3 regions of the Anaerotruncus sp. 80 genome follow, and region 2 is predicted to be linked to each of the others. Evidence: riboswitches for the same ligand, from Rfam matches in the RefSeq annotation. Region 2 holds a riboswitch; each other region holds the start of a gene.
What was found. Region 2 has a riboswitch for cobalamin ahead of D1155_RS08350 (bacterial Ig-like domain-containing protein). Riboswitches for the same ligand answer to the same signal wherever they lie in the genome.

Region 1 (7,268 bases), on a different contig from region 2:
AGCAAGATAAAAATGACTCGTTTTGCACAACTTTTTTGATGAAAAAAATGTTTTTTCGCGTTACGGAGCGCAAAAGTTGTGCAAGAGGCAGCGTGGGCAGTAGGATTTGCACAACCAGCAGGAGTGGAAGTTGTGCAAATTAGTGATGAAGTGGCGACATATGCACAATCATATGCAAAACCTGCCGTAGGAAAATACCAGGAAACTGGATAGAAGGAATTGCACCCTTCTCAAAATCGGTCAACGGCTTTATAATAGAATAAAGTCGGTCGGGAATGGAGGAGTTACCGTGAACGAAAAATTTTTTTCTTTGCCGGAAGAAAAACAGCAAGCAATCATCAATGCAGGTTACAAGGTTTTTTCGCAGAATACCTATCATAACAGTCCTATGCGTGAAATCGCAGAGGCAGCGGGAATCAGCAAATCGCTGCTGTTCCACTATTTTCACAACAAGAAGGAATTATATCTGTTTTTGTGGGATACTTGTGCAAAGAAGACCATTGCTTATTTGACCGAATGCGAATGCTACAGCCAGCAGGGGCTGTTTGAGAGCATGGAACGGGGCATGCGGGCAAAAATGGAACTGATCAGTCAGTATCCGGACATGGCGAATTTTACCATCAAAGCATTTTACGAAAAGGACCCGGAAATCTGCGCAGCTGTTTCTGAAAGCTATCACCGGTATTTTAACCTGAAAGCGGATCGTGCCCGTATCAACTTTGATCCGGCGCAGTTTGTGCCAGGACTGGATATTCCCATGATGTACAGGGAGATGTACTGGGCGTCGGAAGGATATCTGTGGGAGATGGTGCAGCGAGGACCTGTGAATACCGCAGAAATGGAAAAGGATTTTACCAGACTGATCGCATTTTGGAAAAGTATTTATCTTCGGAAGGAGTGACGAGATGGATGCAATCAAGTTAGAAAATTTGACTAAATATTATGGAAAAAACCGGGGGATCTCCGGCGTCAGTCTGACCGTTTCCGAAGGAGAATTCTTTGGATTCATCGGTCCCAACGGCGCAGGGAAATCTACGACAATCCGCACGATGATGGGGCTCATAAAAAAGACCGGAGGAGACGCCTGGGTGAGCGGACTTGCTGCTTGCGAAGAAAGAGAGCAGATTCTTGCCAGGACTGGATATCTTCCGTCGGAAGCAATTTTTTATCGCGGAATGCGGGTGAAAGATATCTTGAAGCTGTCTGCGGACTTGCGAAAAAAGGACTGCAGAAAGGAAGCTGTGCGGCTTTGTGAAAGATTACAACTTTCTGAGAAACGAAAAGTGGAGGAACTCTCTTTTGGTAACAGGAAAAAAGTCGCCATTGTCTGCGCGCTGCAGCATCAGCCGGAAATTTTAATTCTGGACGAACCGACCAGCGGTCTTGACCCACTGATGCAGAAAGAATTTTTTGAAATCCTTCGGGAGCGCAATGCAGATGGAACGACTATTTTTTTGTCCAGTCATATTTTGTCAGAGGTGCAGCGAAACTGCAGCCGTGCCGCAATCATTCGTGAAGGGAAGATCATTGCCTGCGATCGTGTAGAGGCGCTTTCTCGCACCAGCGCCAGGCGTGTTGCGGTTTGCGGCAGCGTAAATCTTGACGGACTTTGCGGAATTCGTGACCGGAAAGAGATTGCGGGGCAGACCAGCTTTCTTTACAGCGGCGATATGAACAAGTTGCTGAGAAGGCTTGCGGATGGACAGATTGCGGATCTCGCCGTATCTGAGCCGGATTTGGAAGAGGTATTTCTTCACTATTATGAAAAGGATGGTGAGGCGCTGTGATATTGGTTAGACATGAGTTGAGACAGGGACGCGTTTCGTTTTTGATTTGGACTGCTGCCATTTCTTTTCTTCTGGCAGTTTGCATCTTCCTCTTTCCGGAGATGAAAGGACAGATGGAGAGTGTTGGCGATGTGTTTGCTTCCATGGGCTCTTTTTCCGACGCTTTTGGAATGGACCGTCTGAACTTCGGCATGCTGACCGGATTTTATGCTATTGAATGTGGGAATGTGCTGGGGCTTGGCGGCGCATTCTATGCCTGTCTGTGCGCGGCTGGCATTTTGAGCAAGGAAGAAAAAGATGGAACGGCTGAATTCCTGCTGCCCCATCCGATTAGCCGCAGGCGGGTCGTGACGGAAAAACTCCTTGCGGTATTGGTGCAGGTGACGGCGATAAATCTGCTGGTTTATGGGATTTCTGTGTGTGCTATAGCGGCGGTAGGTGAAGCGATTCCCTGGAGGGAAATCAATTTGCTGCATCTTGCGTATTATCTGCTGCAACTGGAGCTGGCGGGGATTTGCTTCGGGATTTCTGCTTTCACACGTAAAGGCAGCGTGGGCGCCGGACTTGGCATCGCTTTTATGATGTATTTTCTGAATCTCATTGCCAACATTGCGGAAGTGGCGGCGTTTTTAAAATATGTGACGCCTTTCGCCTACTGCGAAGGAGCGGATATCGTGACAGCGGGCAGTCTCGATGGGACACTGGTCGCAATCGGGATGGTAATTGGGCTGCTTGGGATTGGAGCCGGCTATTTGCGGTATGTAAAAAAAGATATTTATTAAATCATGTTCTCCCGATTGGATTGGGCGCTAAGATGGAAGCAGGTGAGAATCCTGCACGGTACCGCCACTGTAATGGGGGAATTCTTGTTCGATGGTTTTAGACCAGCCACTGGAAACGGGAAGGTGAGTAAGAACGATGCCCTCTGAGTTAGGAGACATGCAGAAAATACGGGCTGCACCATTTTGGTGCAGCTTTTGATTAGTCAAATCCAGGAAATTGTCTAGTTCTAATTTTTGAAAAGTGCAGTATAATATGTTACGAAAAAAAGGAAATATATCTTCATAGAGACGAATAAACTGGAGGTGGAATATTTTGGTAAAGGATGTAAAACATATCATGGAAAGAAAAGCCTTCGAAAAAGGCTTGGAGTCGATTATCAACAAGGGACAGGAAAAGGATTTGACCGAAGTTATGCTTCCTATGATTAATATGCTGGAGAAAATTTTAGGAGACGCATGGGAAGGTTCTTCCTATGAACTTTTGAGAAAGCTGGCAAAAGACCCGAATAGCAAGTGGACCCATTATACACAAAATATTTTGCGCAATGTGGATCCGCATATTTTGAAGACCTTTGCTTTAAATGCCGGATATGAGTCTGGTTTTCGTGGTTACAAGACTTCTCTGAAAATGTCTGAAAGATACCAGTGCAATATTCCATGGATTATTCTGATGGACCCTACAACAGCGTGCAATATGCACTGTACCGGTTGTTGGGCTGCGGAATATGGCGATAAAATGAACCTTTCTTTTGAGGATATGGATAGAATTATCACAGAAGGTAAAGAATTGGGTATTCACGCTTTTCTGTTCACCGGCGGCGAACCGCTGATTAAGAAAAAGGAAATTATCCGTCTGTGCGAAAAACACAGCGATTGTGCATTTCATGCGTTTACCAACGGTACACTGATTGATGAAGCATTCTGTGACGACCTTCTTCGAGTAGGTAATTTCTTTGTATCGGTTAGCATTGAGGGTTTTGAAGAAAGCAACGACGGGAGAAGAGGAGAAGGCCATTTCCAGAAAGCCTTGGCGGCGATGGATTTGATGCATGAAAAGAGAATTCCTTTCGGTGTGTCGATTTGCTATACGAGCAAGAACTATTTGACTGTAACCAGTGATGAATTCCTGGATATGCTTATCGATAAAGGCTGTGTTTTTGCATGGTATTTCCATTATATGCCGGTGGGTGTCAATGCGAGTACAGAACTGCTTTTGACACCGGAACAGAGAGTTTATATGCACGATAAAATCAGGGAAATCCGCGGTATTACAGGTGGTAAAGAGATATTTGCGATTGACTTTCAAAACGATGGAGAGTTTGTACATGGCTGCATTGCGGCAGGGGAAAGGTATTGCCATATCAATGCCAACGGAGACGTGGAACCTTGTGTATTTATTCACTACTCCGGCGCTAATATCAAAGAAAAGTCACTTCTTGATTGTTTGCGTCAGCCGCTATTTCTTGCATATCGTGATGGACAGCCGTTTAATGACAATCATCTGCGGCCTTGCCCTATGCTGGAAAACCCAGGAATTCTGCAGGAATTAGTAAAGAAGACCGGAGCAAAATCTACGGATTTAGAAGCGCCGGAATCCTGTGAGCATCTTTGTGGAAAGTGCACAGAATATGCAAAGAACTGGGCGCCGGTGGCAGATAAACTGTGGGAGCAGGATAGGAAATAAACATATGCTGCAAGAGATAAGCTGCGCTGTTTGATGAGGAAATATCAAGCAGTGCAGTTTTTTTAAAATTGACTATAAGTCATTGACTGATAGTCAATTATACAGTATAATAAAGAAAAAGGAGGCACGCTTATGACGAGCAGACAGATTGCTGCCCTTGCAACAAAGAAAAAACTGCTGGATGCAGGCAGCAAAATTATCGCAGAGAAAGGACTTTCTCAGGCGACAGTTGACGAGATCACTGCACTGGCAGGTGTTTCGAAGGGCACCTTTTATACTTATTTTAAGAAGAAAGAGGATATTGTATTTGCGCTTGGATATGGTGCTTTCAGCGAGGTTTTGGATAAGGCCATGAGCCTGCAGGATACTTTCATAGAAAAAATCATCTATTATATGGTGCATTTTTCGGCATGTATTGAAGACAGCGGATATAAGCTTTCTCAGGAGTGGATCAGAAGTTTGTCTGATATTTCTTCTTCGGAGGAGACAGGTCCCCGTGGAAAGCTCAAGTTTGATCTGGATTCGATCAGCCGATTGATTCAGGCAGGGGTAGAAGAAGGAAATCTGGCAAAAGATACGCCGGCAGAAGTTTTAACCCATACTTTGGCGGATATACTTTACGGGCAGATGTTCTGCTGGAGTGTAAGTGACGGCAGCTACAGTCTGAGAGCGCGCACAGAAGAATTTTGCGAGACCTGTCTGCCAGAGATTTTCAAAGCGTACGCACTTTAATTCAACAAAAAGGAGGAAATGTGATGAATGACCTTGGGAAAGACATTAAGAAGCTGGGATTCGGATTGATGAGACTGCCGCAGAAGGACGGCGTCATCGATGTAGAGGAAACCAGTAAAATGGTCGATTTGTTTATGGAAGCGGGATTTACATATTTTGATACAGCCTGGGCTTATGCTGGTTCGGAAGATGCGATTCGCAAGGCGCTGGTTGAAAGATATCCACGGGAAAGCTTTCAGCTAGCCACAAAGAATGCAGCATGGATTAATTGCAAGACCAAGGAAGAAGCCTATGAACAGTTTGAGGTTTCTTTGAAACAGACAGGCGCAGGATATTTCGATTTTTATTTGCTGCACAATTTGGGAGAGGGCAGAAGCCGTTATTTCGACGAGTATGATATGTGGAACTGGGTGCAGGAAAAGAAAAAGGCGGGACTGATTAAGCATGTCGGATTTTCTTTTCATTCTACCCCGGAGGAACTGGAAGAGATTCTGACAGCCCATCCGGAGATGGAGTTTGTGCAGCTGCAGATCAACTATGCGGATTGGGAAAATCCGACTGTACAGTCCAGAGGCTGTTACGAAGTGGCAAAAAAACACGGCAAGCCGGTTATCGTTATGGAACCAGTAAAAGGGGGCATGTTGGCAACACCGCCGGAATCTGTCGTTAAGATTTTTAAAGAAGCAGAACCGGATTCATCGGTTGCTTCGTGGGCAGTTCGCTTTGCGGCTGATTTAGACGGGGTGATGACAGTACTTTCCGGCATGAGCAATGTAGCGCAGATGGAAGATAATCTGTCCTACATGAGGGAATTTACAGGACTTACTGCAGAGCAGAGAGAAACGCTGAAAAATGCGCAGGAGGAACTGGCGAGGATACCGATGATTCCGTGTACTGTCTGTAATTATTGCGCAAAGGTCTGCCCGATACAGATTGGCATCTCCGGATCCTTTACTGCCATGAACTACCTGACCCTTTATCGGGACAAAGCCATGGCGCAGCATCAGGAAAGCTGGCTGGTTTCCGGTCACGGTCTGAAACAGGCGAAGGAATGTATCGGTTGCGGTAAATGTGAGGAAGCATGTCCGCAGCACATCGCAATTAGAGAAGAGTTGAAAAAGGTAACGGAAGAGTTGTTATAAGAATTAAAGTAGCTGCAGGTAAAAGATGCCTGCAGCTCTTTATAATTTTGTATGGATTTTCTATAATGGAAATAGTATAATAGGGATAAATAAGCAAGGAGGTGGTGCAAGTGAGAATCCTGGAACTGAATCATATTTTAGAAGAGCTTCGCAGCGCACTGTGCCATATTTTTGGGAACAAACTAAATCATATTTGGCTTTATGGTTCTTATGCTAGAGGGGATAATGATGAAGAGTCAGATTTGGATATTCTGGCACTTGTGGATCTTTCAAAAAATGAGCTGGCAGCTTACAGGAGAGAAGTCAGTGACTTGTCTTCGGAACTTGACTTGCAGTATGGCGTACTGCTTTCGATTAAGCTGCAGGATACAGAAACCTTTCATCGCTATTCTGATTCTTTGCCTTTTTTTCAGAATGTAATAAAGGAGGGAATCAGTATTGTATAGTGAGGAGCAAAAGGACTTATGCTTATACAGATTGTCAAAGGCTGAACGGTATTTGACTGACGCTAGGCGAACTCTGGAAATGGGGATGTATGATACTGCAGCAAATCGTTCTTATTATGTAATTTTTCATGCAGCACGTGCAGTACTTGCTTTAGATGGGTTGGATTTCCGCAACATTCAGGAGTGATTTCCAATTTTCAAATGAGATATATAAAGACGGGTGTATTTGAAAAGCAGCTCTCTAATATTATTAAGAGCGCATTTTCTTTAAGAACAGAGAGTGATTATGGGGATTTCTTTGTGATTGAAAAGGAAGATGTAAAGCGTCAGGTAGACGAGGCGGAAGTTTTCTTTCATGCAATAGAGGCATATATAAAGTCACAAAATTTATAGTGAAATGACTATGACGCAGACCCGAATAGGGTCTGTTTTTTCGTGCAAATTTTTCACAAAATGCATATTGAATAAGAAGTGCCAAAAAAAAACAATCTGGTTGTAGACAAATGAGATATAACAATGTACTATAAAGATGTAATACATTTATCGATTTTGAATTTCGAGGTGAATCATGGAAGAAAACAAAAAGAAGTTAGTCATCGGCGTCATTGGCGCAGATGTTCATGCAGTAGGGATCCAGATATTGAATCACGCCTTTGAAGAAGCGGGGTTTGATGTGACTAATTTGGGCGTCATGG
Region 2 (7,268 bases):
CCGTAGGCGCATTGTACCAACTCTTAGTGGCTCCTTCTATCGGTGTGCCGCCTTCATTTTTATTCTCTGTATTCACATACCACTGATAGGTTAATTTTCCATAGTCATCTTTCTTTACGGATACACTGACTCTCCCTTTTGAAGCAGCATCTCCGACTCTCAAAGATTCGTTACCCTTCGGCTGCTTAGTAAACACTGGTTTTGCCGCAGAGTCTACCTTGATAAAGACGTAAACACCCGTTATATCTTTTCCTGCCGCATTCTTCTCTCCGGTTGTCGCATAAGATTCGTATTTTTTTCCCTTAAAGGTGCATGTGATTTCACAGGACCAGTAACTACCTAAATCATCTGCATATTTCGCATCCGTAAACGGCTGAATTTCCGTCACGTCTTTCGGTCCGAAGCTGCCGCCTGTTTTCGACTCTGCACCGGCTGTGGCGAAATTTCTATACCATTGATAACTGTACACTGCTCCCTCTACCGGATTTTCAAGCTTAACGGAAATTTTTTCCGCTTCAGCCCCCGGTGCGTACACAAAACCTTTATGAAAAGCATAGGAGTAATCATCTCCCAACTCATTACCAAAATTTTCCAATGTCGCTTTTGGTGTCGGATCAGCACTAACTACAATTTTTATGATATTGGAAATAGCAGTATTTTCCTTATTTTTTTCATTGGTAAACTGACAATAGTAGTAAGTTGTACCGATTTCTTCTGTAGATGGTGTATATTCCCTATCCTGTGCTCCTTCAATAGCAGTCGCACCTTCTGTAGAATTGATACTGTTCTTGTACCACTGATAACGCACTGCTCCGCTTGCGCTGGCTTTCGCTGTCAGCGCTGCCGCTTTATTTCCCTGGATGTAATCCGCAGATTTTGGCTGTTCTACAACGGTAGGCACATCCGTTTCAGGCTCTTTTTCATAACAAATCTGATAGATTGTTTCTGCATAGCGGTCAGAGGAAACTGTAATTTCTACATTCATGCGGCCGGATTCATCCCACTTTACAGGAATTTCACTTTCCTCTCCATTTGAAACTTCTATTCCATTTGCTTTAATCATGTATGACTTATTGTACCCAGTTGCTTTAATCTTAGTCGTTTCCGCATCCTTGTCAATATACGTATGATACTGCGTTTCATCCTGATTGAAGGCTTTATCCATTATACCTTCTACCGCCAGTTCTTTCAGGGTAGCATTAAGATTTGCTTTTATACTGTACTGCGCAACGATCCCCATGCTTCCCTTATAACGAACATGAAAGCATCCTTGATACAGCTTTGAGCGGTTTCCGGAGATCATACCAGACTCTCCCCGTACAGTTTTATTCAGCGCTTCGCCTGCAAATTCGTTGGTCGGCGCCTGCGGATCAGAAGAGAAGCTGCTATAGATATATACGCCTTTATTGCCGAGATAATCCGGTATGTCCACTTCATATCCGTCTTTTTTGCCATCCTGCAATGCAGGAGTCATTGTAAGCGGATTTTTACGTTCGCTAAAATCTTCCTCACTTCTATAAAGTTCCAAGACTTTCAAGGAAGGAGCATTCAGCAATTGTACGTTTATGAATGGCATGATAATATCTGCTTTCGGATTATATGCCGTTAGCCAGCAGGAATCCTCTGTCTGATTTAAAGTTACATTTTTGACTACTGCTTTACTACTTGCCGCAGCTCCACCAACCGGCGCAACTTCACCATTAGAGTCAATTACCCCCAGCTGCAGTCCTTCCATGCCCACGCCGTTAAGCATCCGCTGAGATTCTTCCTTTGCGCCAAACTGCGCCACATTGAATCCCCAGCAATGGATATCGAAAGGAACGTCTCTGAGCCTGCTCAGTGTATACACCGGCTTCCAATGTATCCCATTATTTCCTGATGTAGCATAGCTAGCGGAAACCCCTGTATACATATCCTTCTTTTCAGCAGAAGCATAGCGGAAAAATTCCAAACAGTCTCCTTCCTTGATTGCTGTGACTGCCGGCGTCTCACAAAGCTGTCTGTTGATCATAACACCGCTGTCTGTGGTTTTCTCACCAAAATAACGGGTTACATTGCCGTTCTCGTCTATCTCCAGCTTATCAGCTGCTGTCTCTTTAGTAAATTCTTCTCCATATTTCTCCATATGCGCTTTTACCAGCGCATCCAATACAGAAACTTCATCCTTCACGCTGTCGGCATAGCCGTAGGTCTCAGCAAGATCCGCATCTACCTGGGTATTCACCAGCGGCGCATGGAAAAACTTCTGATTCGCCTGTGAAGTAATAGTTACCTTACAGGATTTCTCTGCTTCCGCTTCGGTTCCATCACCTGTATCCGCAAATGCCATAGATGGCATCATGCTGAAAACAATGAGAAAGCTGAGAAGCAGCACAAGAGTTTTCTTCAAGTTTTGCTTTTGTTCTTTCATGTGTTTTTTCCTTTCTTGTCTTAGTTACCGCCTACAGCTTCCTGCTTTTTACAACAAAAAAGACTATAGGCATTTGCCTACAGTCCGAATTTACTGTATCTTAACCATGGATTCTTACGGTTACCTCGCCGCAAATCCTCATTTCATGCAGGTCTCCTGGCTCATGGATTATCGTCTCAATCTCCCTTCCCAGGTTTCCCCAGTGGTTGACTATTTCCAGTCTCAATCAAAACAATCCAACTACAGTGGCGGGTCCGCGCAGGACTTTCACCTGCTTCCCTCTTAGCTTTCTCATTGACATCTCCTGATAAACAAGGTGCGATTCCAATGGAAAGAACACAAAACGTTGTTTTTTATTTTAGTTTTTAATTATTGTTTGGAATTTCTTCCAATTGTATTATAGCCCTCTCCGAACAAATTTGCAATATCATTTTTTATTACTACATTATATAGATATTAATCTTTCCCTGCTGCGCCACTTTTTCTCAAAATTATACGCTTTCAGGTTGCAAGGTCTTCATACTACCTCAAATACAGCAAAGTCTACTAAAGAAATCACAGTATAACCATAAAACCCTGCAGGGCTTACCATGCAGGGTTTTCATGTTTTATCTTAAGCTGATGATTATACTAATTCTAAGAACACTACTTCAGCGCAATCGCCTCTTCTAGGTCCCAGCTTCAGAATTCTTGTATATCCACCGTTTCTGTCAGCATACTTTGGTGCAATTTCATCAAACAGCTTGCTTACTACGCTTTCGTCGTAGATGTATGCCAGCGCCTGTCTTCTTGCGTGAAGGTCGCCGCGCTTTGCAAGTGTAATCAGCTTTTCTGCTTCTCTTCTAGCTTCCTTAGCTCTGCAGTCAGTAGTAGAAATTCTACCTTCTCTGAGCAGATCAGTTACCAGATTTCTCAGCATAGCTTTTCTGTGAGCAGTAGGTCTGCCCAGTTTTCTATATCCTGGCATATCAATTCTCCTTTCACTTCGTTATTGTCTGTCTATGCAAATGATTAATCGTCGCTTGGTTTGAGACCAAGTCCTAATTCTTCTAATTTTGCTTTCACTTCGTCGAGGGACTTCTTACCAAGGTTTCTAACCTTCATCATATCCTCTTCGGTGCGTTCGGTTAATTCTTCAACAGTGTTGATTGCAGCTCTCTTCAGGCAGTTGAAAGAACGAACGGAAAGTTCCAATTCATCAATTGTCATTTCCAGCGCTTTTTCTTTCTGGTCTTCTTCTTTTGCAACCATGATTTCCATACCGTCGGTAGAATCATCCAGCTGAATGAAGAGATTCAGGTGTTCCTGCATAATCTTCGCTCCTATGGATACGCCTTCTTCCGGCGTGATGGAACCATCTGTCCAAATTTCCAGAATCAATCTGTCAAAGTCAGTGACCTGACCAACTCTTGTGTTCTCTACTGTATAGTTGACTTTTCTAACAGGTGTGTAGATAGAGTCAACTGGAATCACTGAAATCGGTGTGCTTTCTGTCTTGTTCTGGTCAGCAGGTACATAGCCTCTGCCTCTTGCGAGATTGATTTCCATTACAAGTGTAGCATTTTCTTCCAGTGTTGCAATATGCAGCTCAGGATTGAAAATTTCCATTTCGGAATCGCCAATGATGTCCGCAGCCGTTACAACTTTTGGACCAACCGCATTGATGATTACACGCTTTGTATTATCGCCGTTCAGTCTTACAGCAAGTTTCTTTAAGTTTAAGATGATTTCTGTTACGTCTTCTTTGACACCTGGTATCGTTGAAAACTCGTGAAGTATTCCGTCGATTTTTACAGAAGTTACAGCAGCACCCGGAAGCGAACTCAAGAGAATTCTTCTCATGCAGTTTCCCAGTGTTGTACCATAACCTCTTTCAAGAGGTTCTACGACAAATTTGCCGTAAGTACCGTCTTCGTCCACAAACTTAGTGATTGTTGGTTTTTCGATTTCTATCACTAAAAACCCTCCTTCTTATTCCAAGTAATACCGGTTTTATGCCGCTTGTTTACTTGGAGTACAATTCGACGATTAAGTGCTCTGCAACCGGAGTATCGATATCTTCTCTTGTTGGCATAGCAACAACTTTACCTTCTAATTTCTCAACGTCTACTGCCATCCATGAAGGTACAGTGATTGACATTTCTTTGATTTCCTTAAATTTAGGGGAGCTTGTGCTCTTTTCCTTAACTTTAATGACATCACCAGCTTTCAGCTGCATAGATGGAGCTGTAGCTTTCTTGCCATTTACTGTGAAATGTCCGTGAACAACCAGCTGTCTTGCTTCTTTTCGGGAAGATGCAAAACCTAATCTATATACTGCGTTATCCAATCTGGTTTCTAATAAGATCAGTAAGTTTTCACCTGTCTTACCCTGTTTTCTAGCAGCTTTATCAAATAAATTTCTAAACTGCTTTTCCTGCATTCCGTAGAATCTCTTAGCTTTCTGCTTTTCGCGGAGCTGCAGTCCATAGTCAGAAGTCTTCTTTCTGGACTGACCGTGCTGTCCGGGAGCGTAATTTCTCTTCTCAATTGCGCATTTGCCGCTATAGCATCTTTCACCCTTCAAGAAAAGCTTCTGGCCTTCTCTTCTGCATAATCTGCAGTTAGCGTCTGTATATCTTGCCATGTTATATTACTCCTCCCTTCAATTAGACTCTTCTTCTCTTTGGCGGTCTGCATCCGTTGTGCGGAATCGGTGTGATATCCTTAATCATAGTGATTTCAAGACCAGCTGCCTGCAGTGCTCTGATAGCAGCTTCTCTTCCGGATCCTGGACCCTTTACGTAAACTTCAACTGTTTTTAAGCCGTGTTCCAGTGCACCTTTAGTTGCTTCTTCAGCAGCCATCTGTGCAGCGTATGGAGTAGACTTTCTGGAACCCTTAAAACCCAGGGACCCTGCGCTGGACCAGGAAAGTGCATTTCCGTCCATATCTGTAAGAGTGACTAAAGTATTGTTAAAGGTGGATTGGATATGTGCCTGGCCTTTTTCAATGTTCTTACGTTCTCTTTTCTTTTTTCTAACTACCTTTTTAGCAGTTTTAGCCATTGTTTCCTACCTCCTTCTTATTTCTTCTTTCTGCCTACAGTCTTTTTAGGACCTTTGCGAGTTCTAGCGTTTGTCTTTGTTTTCTGACCTCTAACAGGCAGACCTCTTCTATGTCTGATACCTCTGTAGCTGCCGATTTCCATCAGTCTCTTGATATTCAGAGAAACTTCTCTTCTCAGGTCACCTTCTACAAGGTATTCTTCATCGATGATCTTTCTGATTTTACCAGCTTCATCTTCAGTCAGGTCTTTTACCCTTGTATCAGGATTTACGCCTGCTTTTTCAAGGATTACATTTGAGGTTTTTCTTCCGATACCGTAAATGTAAGTTAAACCAATTTCTACTCTTTTGTCTCTTGGTAAGTCGACACCGGCTATACGAGCCATACGTTTCCTCCTTCTCCTATCTTCCGTCACCTTCCAGGGGTGATACAGACAGGGGTTCTAATAACAATAAATTTTATCTTCCCTGCGGTCCTGGTCCTCGCAGGGGATTTAACGAATTTAATTAACCTTGTCTCTGTTTGTGCTTCGGATTTTCACAGATTACCATTACTCGTCCGTTTCTTTTGATTACTTTGCACTTTTCACAGATTGGTTTTACGGAAGCTCTAACTTTCATTTTAATTCCTCCTCCATATCTATGCGATTTTCTATAATTCCTGAGCGAAGTCGAGGGAATTTCAAACAAGATTTCCTTACAGCGAAGCTGCGAAAGATTTTATCTTGTCTATAATTCCCAGGGCGAAGTCGAGGGAATTATTTATCTCTCCAGATAATTCTTCCGCGAGTCAGGTCATAAGGGGAAAGTTCCACTTTCACTTTATCTCCCGGAAGGATTCTTATATAATTCATTCTGATTTTTCCTGAAATGTGTGCGAGTACTTCAAAACCGTTTTCAAGCTTCACCTTGAACATAGCGTTTGGCTGTGCGTCTACAACGGTTCCCATTGCTTCGATGACGTCTTTTTTCGCCATAAATACACCTCTCTCTTTACTATAAGGTAAGCAGTTCAGGCTCACCATCATTAATAACAACAGTATTTTCATAATGCGCTGCAAGCTTTCCGTCAGCTGTAACCACTGTCCAGTCATTGAGCAACGTTTCTACTTCGTAGCCGCCCTGACAAATCATCGGTTCAATAGCAAATACCATACCGCTGACCAGTCTCGGTCCTTTTCCCGCCTTGCCATAGTTAGGAATCTGCGGATCTTCGTGCATATCTCTTCCTACGCCGTGTCCTACAAAGTCACGAATCACAGAAAATCCTGCACCCTCCGCATGTACCTGAATGGCATGAGAGATATCTGACAGTCTGTTTCCCGCTCTTGCAAACTTGATGCCTTCGAAAAAGCTTTCTCTGGTAACATCAATCAGCCTTTGTGCTTCAGGTTCAACCTTGCCGATAGCGTAAGTTCTTGCTGCGTCACTGACATAGCCTTTGTAGGTCGAACCCACATCTACGCTGACAATATCGCCTTCCTGAATGATTCGATGTTTGTCGGGAATGCCATGCACGACCTCTTCGTTAATGGACACACATGCGCTACCAGGAAAACCACCGTAGCCTTTAAATGAGGGAATCATTTTGTTCTTACGGATGGTTTCCTCTACATAGCGGTCGATGTCCATAGTGGACATGCCCGGTTTAATAAAGTCTTCCAGCGTTTTTAGAATATAGCCGGTAACTTTTCCGGACTCACGCATTAAATCAATTTCCTGTTTGGATTTGATGATGATCATACTATTCACCTAAAGCTTTTACAATTTCAGCAAATACAGTGTCGAGAGGAAGCGCTCCATCGATAGTA
Region 3 (7,268 bases), on a different contig from region 2:
GATTCCTGATTTAGAACTGGAATATATCAATATGCTGGAAGCAGTTAGAAATTTTGCTCATGAAATAGGACGAAGTCCTCTTCATGGAGAAATTGAACAGGCTGTTAAGCAGGCGCTCATAGAGCGATGCGGCTCCTGGCGCAATGCGCTGTTTCAGATTGATTTGGAACCGGTTCTCCGAATGGAGCCTTTTCACGATATTTATATCGACCATAGAATGACAGAAAATCGAAGGCTCCATTCTGACAGTCTCTATGGCTGCTATTATAAGGTATTGAATCTGGATGAAGATGATAGAAAGCGCCTTGGTATGGTAAAAGATATCTATCTGAAAAACGGAAAAATTCCTATGAAAAAGGAAGTGCCAAGACAGCTGCGGCAGGATTTGCACGAAAAATGCGGTTCCTGGGGTAACGTTCTCTATCAGATTGGCGTTACGCCAAAGGAATACTACGAGGAGAAAAATAAAAAGAAAAATAGTAATCAAGGAAAGTAAGAGGAATAAAAAGATGAATCAGAAACAAGACACCGCGATTCTGGTAGTCAGCTTTGGCACCAGCTATAACGAAAATAGAAAGGTCACAATAGATGCTATTGAGCAGGCAGTTGCGGATGCTTTTTCAGATTATCCGGTGCGGCGTGCTTTTACCAGTCAGATGATTATTAATAAGCTAAAGAAAAGGGATGGACTTCATATCGACAACGAAGCTGAGTCACTGCAGCATGCAGCAGCAGATGGATTCAGAAAGCTGGTGATACAGCCGACACATTTGATGAATGGAACAGAGTATCACGACCTTCTGCGCGATGTGGAAAAACATAGAGATCTTTTTGCAGCTGCAGTACTTGGAGAACCTCTTTTAACTGATAAAGAGGATTTTGAGAAAGTTGCAGCTGCCATGGTGGAAGACACAAAAGAGCATACGGATGAAAAGACGGCCGTGGTGTTGATGGGACATGGAACAGGTGTTGAGGCAAACAGGGTATACTTTGATTTGCAAGATGAGCTCAGAAAACAGGGACACCACAACTATTTTATCGCAACTGTGGAAGCGGTACCAACTCTGGAAGATATTCTTCCTGCCTTAAAGGAAGGCGGTTATGAAAAAATTGTGCTGCAGCCTTTAATGATTGTTGCAGGCGATCATGCCAATAACGATATGGCAAGTGATGATGAAGATTCATGGAAAACGATTCTGGAAAAAGAGGGCTATGCGGTGCAGTGTGTACTGCGAGGCATGGGGCAGATTCCTGCAATCAGAGAAATTTTTGCGCAGCATACAGCAAGGGCATTTGAAAAGCTTAAATAAGCATCCCGATAAACGGCTGCTTCAAGCTGGTGCAAATTGCAGTTGACAGCCGAAAACGATTGTAATATAATTCTGTTAAACAACTTGAAAATATTGGTTGATAAAATCGTAATATGGAATCAGGTGAGAGTCCTGAACAGTCCTGCTGCCGTAATGACGGAGTTTTTATGCAAGGCATATGGCCGGTCACTGGGAATCGTTCCTGGGAAGGCGCATAAGAGCGTTGACGTCAGAGTCGGAAGACATCCCAATATTTTACCATGAAAGTCACAGGATATGAGTTTTAGGGTAATAATAGTAAATTCTTCGGCGGCTGGACTCCCAAAACGGAAAAGAAGGAGACAGTGCGAAGAGTTTTACTTAATGCAAGATAAATTTGAACCCGAATCCTGTGGATTCGGGTTTTTCTATTGCAACATTATTCATTGCAGGAAAAGCTTGCAGAAAGGATAATATGGAGAAGTTTACCGTCAAAAATGGAAAAAAACTAAAATACGGTTTTACAACCGGAAGTTGCGCTGCTGCTGCAGCTGCAGCGGCAGCGGCTATGCTTTTTTCTGGAGAGAAAGTCTCTGAGGCGGAGGTTATATTGCCTGCAGGAGAGAAAACGACCATGCAGGTCAGTGAAATAGATATAGGTAAGGGTACGGTTTGCTGCACGGTGATAAAAGACGGAGGCGATGACCCTGATGCAACCCATGGCGCAGAGATTAAAGCCTGTGTCAGCAAAGATCCCATTTCATCGGGGACTTTAGCAGAAACTCGAGATCGTATTACCTTGCTGGGCGGCTGCGGCATAGGCATTATTACAGCAAAAGGCCTGCAGTGCAGCGTAGGAGAGCCTGCCATCAACCCGGTGCCGAGGCAGATGATCTTTGAAAATGTGCAGCGAATTCGCAGAAAATACGGAAAAGAGAAGGAACCTCTATATATAGAAATTTCTGTGCCTTGCGGTGCGGAGATTGCAAAAAAAACATATAACCCAAGACTTGGTATTGTTGGAGGAATTTCTATTCTGGGAACGACAGGTATTGTCGATCCTATGAGTGAAAAGGCTCTTGTCGATACGATTAAGACTGTGATCGACAAACAGTATCAGGAGAATCCGAAGCGGATTCTTATCGCCCCGGGAAATTACGGCAGGGAATTTTGCCGTGAGCATCTGGGACTGGATATCGCAAAGGCTGTACCCATCTCTAACTATATTGGAGAAGCTTTGGATTACATTAAGTTTAAGGGGTTTGAGGAAATACTTCTGGTAGGTCATACTGGCAAGCTGATCAAGCTGGCAGCAGGGATTATGAATACCCATTCCTCTTACGCTGATGGCAGAATGGAGATTATCGGTATGCATAGTGCCGTTTGCGGTGCTGACTGCGATACTGTAAAAGCAATTGCAGAGTGTATTACCACCGATGAGGCGTTTGCTCTGATTCAGGAAAAAAATTATTATGAGGAAGTAAAAGCAAGGATTTTGGAAAAGGTTCTGTACCATCTCCATTTCAGGCTGAAAGGACAGGTGAAAGTTGAGACGGTATTGTTTACTACAGATCGAAACCATATTATGAAAAGCCCTGGTGCAGACCGGCTTGCTGAAATGATACGAAAGGATATGAAACAGATATGAGTGGAAAATTTTATGCAGTAGGACTGGGACCGGGAGATCCACAGCTGCTTACAATGAAAGCCATCAATGTAATGAAAGATTGTCATGTTATTGCAGTGCCAAGAAGCGGAGCAGCAGAAAACGTGGCACTGAAAATTGCGGGAGATTTCATCTTGGACAAGGAAATCCTGGAATGCGATATGCCCATGATTAAAGATAAAGAAGAGCTTAATCGCTGTCACGAGAGATCTGCTGATGCCATTTCCGAAATTTTAGAGCAGGGAAAGGATGTGGCGTTTCTGACCTTAGGAGATCCGGCAATTTACAGCACAGTCATGTACGTGCATAGAAAACTCGCCCAGCGGGGCTATCAGACGGCTATGGTGCCGGGCGTTCCGTCCTTCTGCGGTGCGGCGGCCAGTCTGAATACATCTCTTTGCGAACGTGAGGAAATGCTGCACATCATTCCGGCGACCTATAAAGGAAGTCAGGCAGAAGAACTGGAAGGCACGAAAGTGCTGATGAAGTCAGGCAAAACCATCATGAAAATCAAAGACCAGCTGGCTGACAAGAAAGCTATGATGGTAGAATGTGCCACCATGGAAAATGAAAAGGTATATCAGGACCTAAAAGAACTGAGAGAGCAGTCCAGCTACTTTTCACTGATTGTAATTCCATCGGAAGACAGACAAAAGGAGAGTTAAACTATGATTTATTTTATCGGAGCAGGTCCGGGCGCTGCAGATTTAATTACTGTCAGAGGGGCGGAACTTCTAAAAAAAGCAGACGTTATCATTTATGCAGGTTCTCTTGTGAATCCGGCACTTTTAGATTACGCTGGTAAAGACTGTAAGATTTATAACAGTGCTAAGATGACTTTGGAAGAGGTTATTGCGGTGATGAAAGAAAACAGGGGAAAGGAAGTAGTCCGGCTCCACACAGGAGATCCTTGTATCTACGGCGCGATTAGAGAGCAGATGGATATTTTAGACCGGGAAAATATGGAATATGTTTCTGTACCCGGCGTCAGCTCCTTTATCGGTGCTGCAGCAGCATTAAATGCAGAATACACTTTGCCTAATGTGAGTCAGACAGTCATTTTGACAAGAATGGCAGGAAGAACCCCGGTTCCTGAGAAAGAAGAAATTTCTAAACTGGCTGAACATGGAGCAACCATGGTAGTATTTCTGACCTCCACCATGCTGGCTGAGCTTTCTGAACGACTCATTGCAGGCGGATACGCACCGGACAGCCCGGCGGCGATTGTTTATAAGGCAACCTGGCCGGACGAAAAGGTGGTTCGCACCACGGTGAAGGACATCGCAAAAGCTGCAGAAGAAAATGGTATCAACAAAATGGCACTGATTATGGTAGGCGGTTTTTTAGGCAGCGAATACGAGCGCTCTAGGCTCTATGATCCGTCTTTCACTCATCTGTTCAGAGAGGCGACAAAATAATGAAGAACATCAGTATTCTGGCATTTACGGCTAGAGGACAAAGCCTAGCAGAGAAAATTGCAGAAAGGCTGCAAGAGACGTGCAGTGCGGAGATTTTCGATAAAAGAAAAGAAAGCGCAAGAGAATATCTGAAAGCAAACTTTGAGAAAAAAGACACTTTTCTCTTTATCTGCGCGGCAGGCATTGCCGTTCGCCTTATTACACCGCTGATTAAAACCAAGGATCAGGATCCGGCAGTAGTAGTCATGGACGAGTTTGGCAGATTTTCCATACCGCTGCTTTCCGGCCATCTGGGCGGCGCAAATGAAGCGGCGGCAGAGTTTGCAAAGGTGACGGGAGCGGAACTGGTGCTGACTACGGCTACCGATATCAACGGACAGTTCGCAGTAGATGTATGGAGTAAATATGCAGGCTGTCATATTATGGATATCAGCAAAATCAAGTTGATATCATCAGCGATTTTGCGAGGAGAAAAGGTGGGGATTTCCAGCGCATTTCCCTTTGAGGGAAAATTGCCGCAGGCTCTGACTCTAGATGAAACGGAAAGTGGTATTTGTGTCAGCCTTGCCGGAAATCAGAATGTTTTTCAAAATACCATTAATCTGGTGCCGCGCATTGTTACTATCGGTGTCGGATGTCGTAAAGGTGTCAGTGCAGAGGTTTTTGAAAGGTTTATTTTGGAGCAGCTGGCAGATAAGCACATTGCGATTGAAGCGGTAGAACAGCTGGCTTCTATAGATTTGAAGAAATATGAAACCTGCATTCTGGCATTCTGCGACAAATATAAGATTCCTTTGGTTACTTATACGGCAGAGGAGCTGCAAGAAGTGCAGGGGTGCTTTGTACCATCAGCACTGGTCAAATCAGTAACGGGTGCTGATAATGTTTGTGAGCGCAGCGCGGTACTGGCGAGCAATTACGGAACAAAAATATTATCAAAGACCAGTGGAAGCGGCTGTACCTGCGCCCTGGCTATGAGAGATTGGAAGTGTAATTTTTGAATATCATTATGTCATATATTGATTATAACATGGCGGGGCTTAGAGAAAGAGAGATATTCTCCTGTACAAAGACGCAGACTGCAGAGCTTTATGATAAGCTGAAGGAAAAAGAGGAGATACTGGGGGCGGTTCTCATTGCCACATGTAACAGGACAGAGCTATATCTGTCTCTCAAGGACGAAGCAGTATTAAACCCTTTTAAGGAGCTTTGCCGGATGATAGGGGTTGAGTATGGGACTTACGCCTATATGAACCGGACACTGACAGGCGATGATGCGATTATCCATCTGTGTAAAGTGGCAGCGGGTGCTGAATCTCAGATTTGGGGCGATGATCAGATTGTGACACAGGTAGATGATGCGCTGAAAGCTGCCCAAAAAGCGGGGGTGACAGATACTCTGCTCAATGTCATTTTCAGAAATGGTGTTAGTGCGGGAAAAAAGGCAAAAACTCTGGTGGATTTCAAGTTTGATGACAATTCAACTGCTTCTCGGGCGGTCAAACTGATTCGTACCAATCCGGCACTGAAAAAGGTGCTGGTCATCGGAAATGGAATGATTGGACGTCTGGTTGCGGAAATTCTGGTAAAAGAGGGCTTAGAAGCGACGATGACCCTTCGTCAGTATAGGCATGGAGAAAACATCATACCGCAGGGTGTGAAAACCGTCAACTATGGGGAACGTTATCATGCGATAGAGACGGTTGACGCTGTTGTCAGTGCAACTTTAAGTCCCCATTACACTGTATCTATGGAGGAAATCAGCCGGTTGAGCAGAGTACCGGAGGTGTTTATTGATTTGGCTGTACCCAGAGATATTGACCCAAGGGTGGAAGAACTTGCGCATGTGCGTTACTATGATATAGATAATTTGGGCACAGATGTGAGAGACACCCGTATGGAACAGCAAATGAAAGAAATTGAATTGATTATAGAAAAATACATGGACGACTTCCACAAATGGTATAGCTTCAGGGAGCGTCTGTCGAAAGAGGATATCTAAATGAAAATATATGTAGTGGGCATCGGCCCGGGTAACAGGGAATATATGACGCCGCAGGCGAAGGAAGCCATTGAGAAAAGCGATGTCATCGTAGGCTACACTCTGTATGTGGATCTGGTACGGGAACTTACAGAAGGAAAAGAAATTAAATCGACAGCTATGAAGCAGGAGGTAGATCGCTGCAAGCTGGCGCTGGAGTCTGCTCTGAAGGGAAAAACAGTGGCTTTTGTCTGCAGCGGAGATGCTGGCGTTTACGGAATGGCAGGAATTATGGCAGAGGTTGCAGCAGAGCATCCTGAGGTGGAAATTATTACTGTGCCGGGTATTACAGCAGCCTGCAGCGGTGCAGCAGTTTTAGGAGCACCGCTGATTCACGACTTTGCAGTTATTTCTCTGTCAGACCTTTTGACTCCGTGGGAAAAAATTGAAAAAAGACTGCATCTTGCGGCGGAGGCTGACTTTGTGGTCTGTCTTTATAATCCGAAAAGTAAGAAACGTTACGATTATGTCGACAAAGCAGCAGAGATTATGAGCGCTTTCAAAGGCTGGGATACGCCCTGCGGTTATGTAAAAAACATCGGAAGAGATGGCGAAACAGGGGTGGTATGCACTCTTGCTGATTTAAAAAATAATGAAGAAATAGACATGTTTACCACTGTCTTTATAGGAAATAGTCAGACGAAAGTCATCAACGGAAAGCTGGTAACACCTCGTGGATATCAAGACGTGTAAGAAAAAAAGAATACTGGTCTTTGCGGGAACTTATGAGGGTCATCAGCTGGCAAAGGCTTTTGCGGAGAGGAAATGGCAAAGCAGTGCGGATTTCTGTGTTGCTACGGATTACGGAAGTGAAATGCTGACAGATATACCGGGGCTTTCTGTTCTTGAAGGAA

Region 1: it holds a riboswitch for cobalamin, as region 2 does, so the genes downstream of both, D1155_RS01000 (radical SAM protein) here and D1155_RS08350 (bacterial Ig-like domain-containing protein) in region 2, are expected to answer to the same signal.
Region 3: it holds a riboswitch for cobalamin, as region 2 does, so the genes downstream of both, cbiD (cobalt-precorrin-5B (C(1))-methyltransferase CbiD) here and D1155_RS08350 (bacterial Ig-like domain-containing protein) in region 2, are expected to answer to the same signal.

What each region holds. Positions count from the first base shown of each region.
Region 1 covers NZ_QWES01000001.1:211,333-218,600, reverse strand. Annotated here, with positions in the region: gene D1155_RS01015 (TetR/AcrR family transcriptional regulator) at 290-901, shown strand; gene D1155_RS01010 (ABC transporter ATP-binding protein) at 906-1,787, shown strand; gene D1155_RS01005 (ABC transporter permease subunit) at 1,784-2,569, shown strand; cobalamin riboswitch at 2,556-2,749, shown strand; gene D1155_RS01000 (radical SAM protein) at 2,883-4,253, shown strand; gene D1155_RS00995 (TetR/AcrR family transcriptional regulator) at 4,386-4,985, shown strand; gene D1155_RS00990 (aldo/keto reductase) at 5,009-6,127, shown strand; gene D1155_RS00985 (nucleotidyltransferase domain-containing protein) at 6,238-6,573, shown strand; gene D1155_RS00980 (HEPN domain-containing protein) at 6,566-6,760, shown strand; gene D1155_RS00975 (HEPN domain-containing protein) at 6,775-6,966, shown strand; gene glmS (methylaspartate mutase subunit S) at 7,142-7,268, shown strand, end outside.
Region 2 covers NZ_QWES01000014.1:25,139-32,406, forward strand. Annotated here, with positions in the region: gene D1155_RS08350 (bacterial Ig-like domain-containing protein) at 1-2,410, opposite strand, end outside; cobalamin riboswitch at 2,539-2,767, opposite strand; gene rplQ (50S ribosomal protein L17) at 3,036-3,377, opposite strand; gene D1155_RS08360 (DNA-directed RNA polymerase subunit alpha) at 3,422-4,366, opposite strand; gene rpsD (30S ribosomal protein S4) at 4,416-5,036, opposite strand; gene rpsK (30S ribosomal protein S11) at 5,059-5,457, opposite strand; gene rpsM (30S ribosomal protein S13) at 5,475-5,843, opposite strand; gene rpmJ (50S ribosomal protein L36) at 5,965-6,078, opposite strand; gene infA (translation initiation factor IF-1) at 6,216-6,434, opposite strand; gene map (type I methionyl aminopeptidase) at 6,454-7,200, opposite strand; gene D1155_RS08395 (adenylate kinase) at 7,202-7,268, opposite strand, start outside.
Region 3 covers NZ_QWES01000017.1:28,196-35,463, reverse strand. Annotated here, with positions in the region: gene D1155_RS09770 (hypothetical protein) at 1-496, shown strand, start outside; gene D1155_RS09765 (sirohydrochlorin cobaltochelatase) at 510-1,310, shown strand; cobalamin riboswitch at 1,388-1,577, shown strand; gene cbiD (cobalt-precorrin-5B (C(1))-methyltransferase CbiD) at 1,687-2,937, shown strand; gene cobI (precorrin-2 C(20)-methyltransferase) at 2,934-3,620, shown strand; gene cobM (precorrin-4 C(11)-methyltransferase) at 3,624-4,373, shown strand; gene D1155_RS09745 (cobalamin biosynthesis protein) at 4,373-5,374, shown strand; gene D1155_RS09740 (glutamyl-tRNA reductase) at 5,383-6,375, shown strand; gene cobJ (precorrin-3B C(17)-methyltransferase) at 6,376-7,107, shown strand; gene cobK (precorrin-6A reductase) at 7,088-7,268, shown strand, end outside.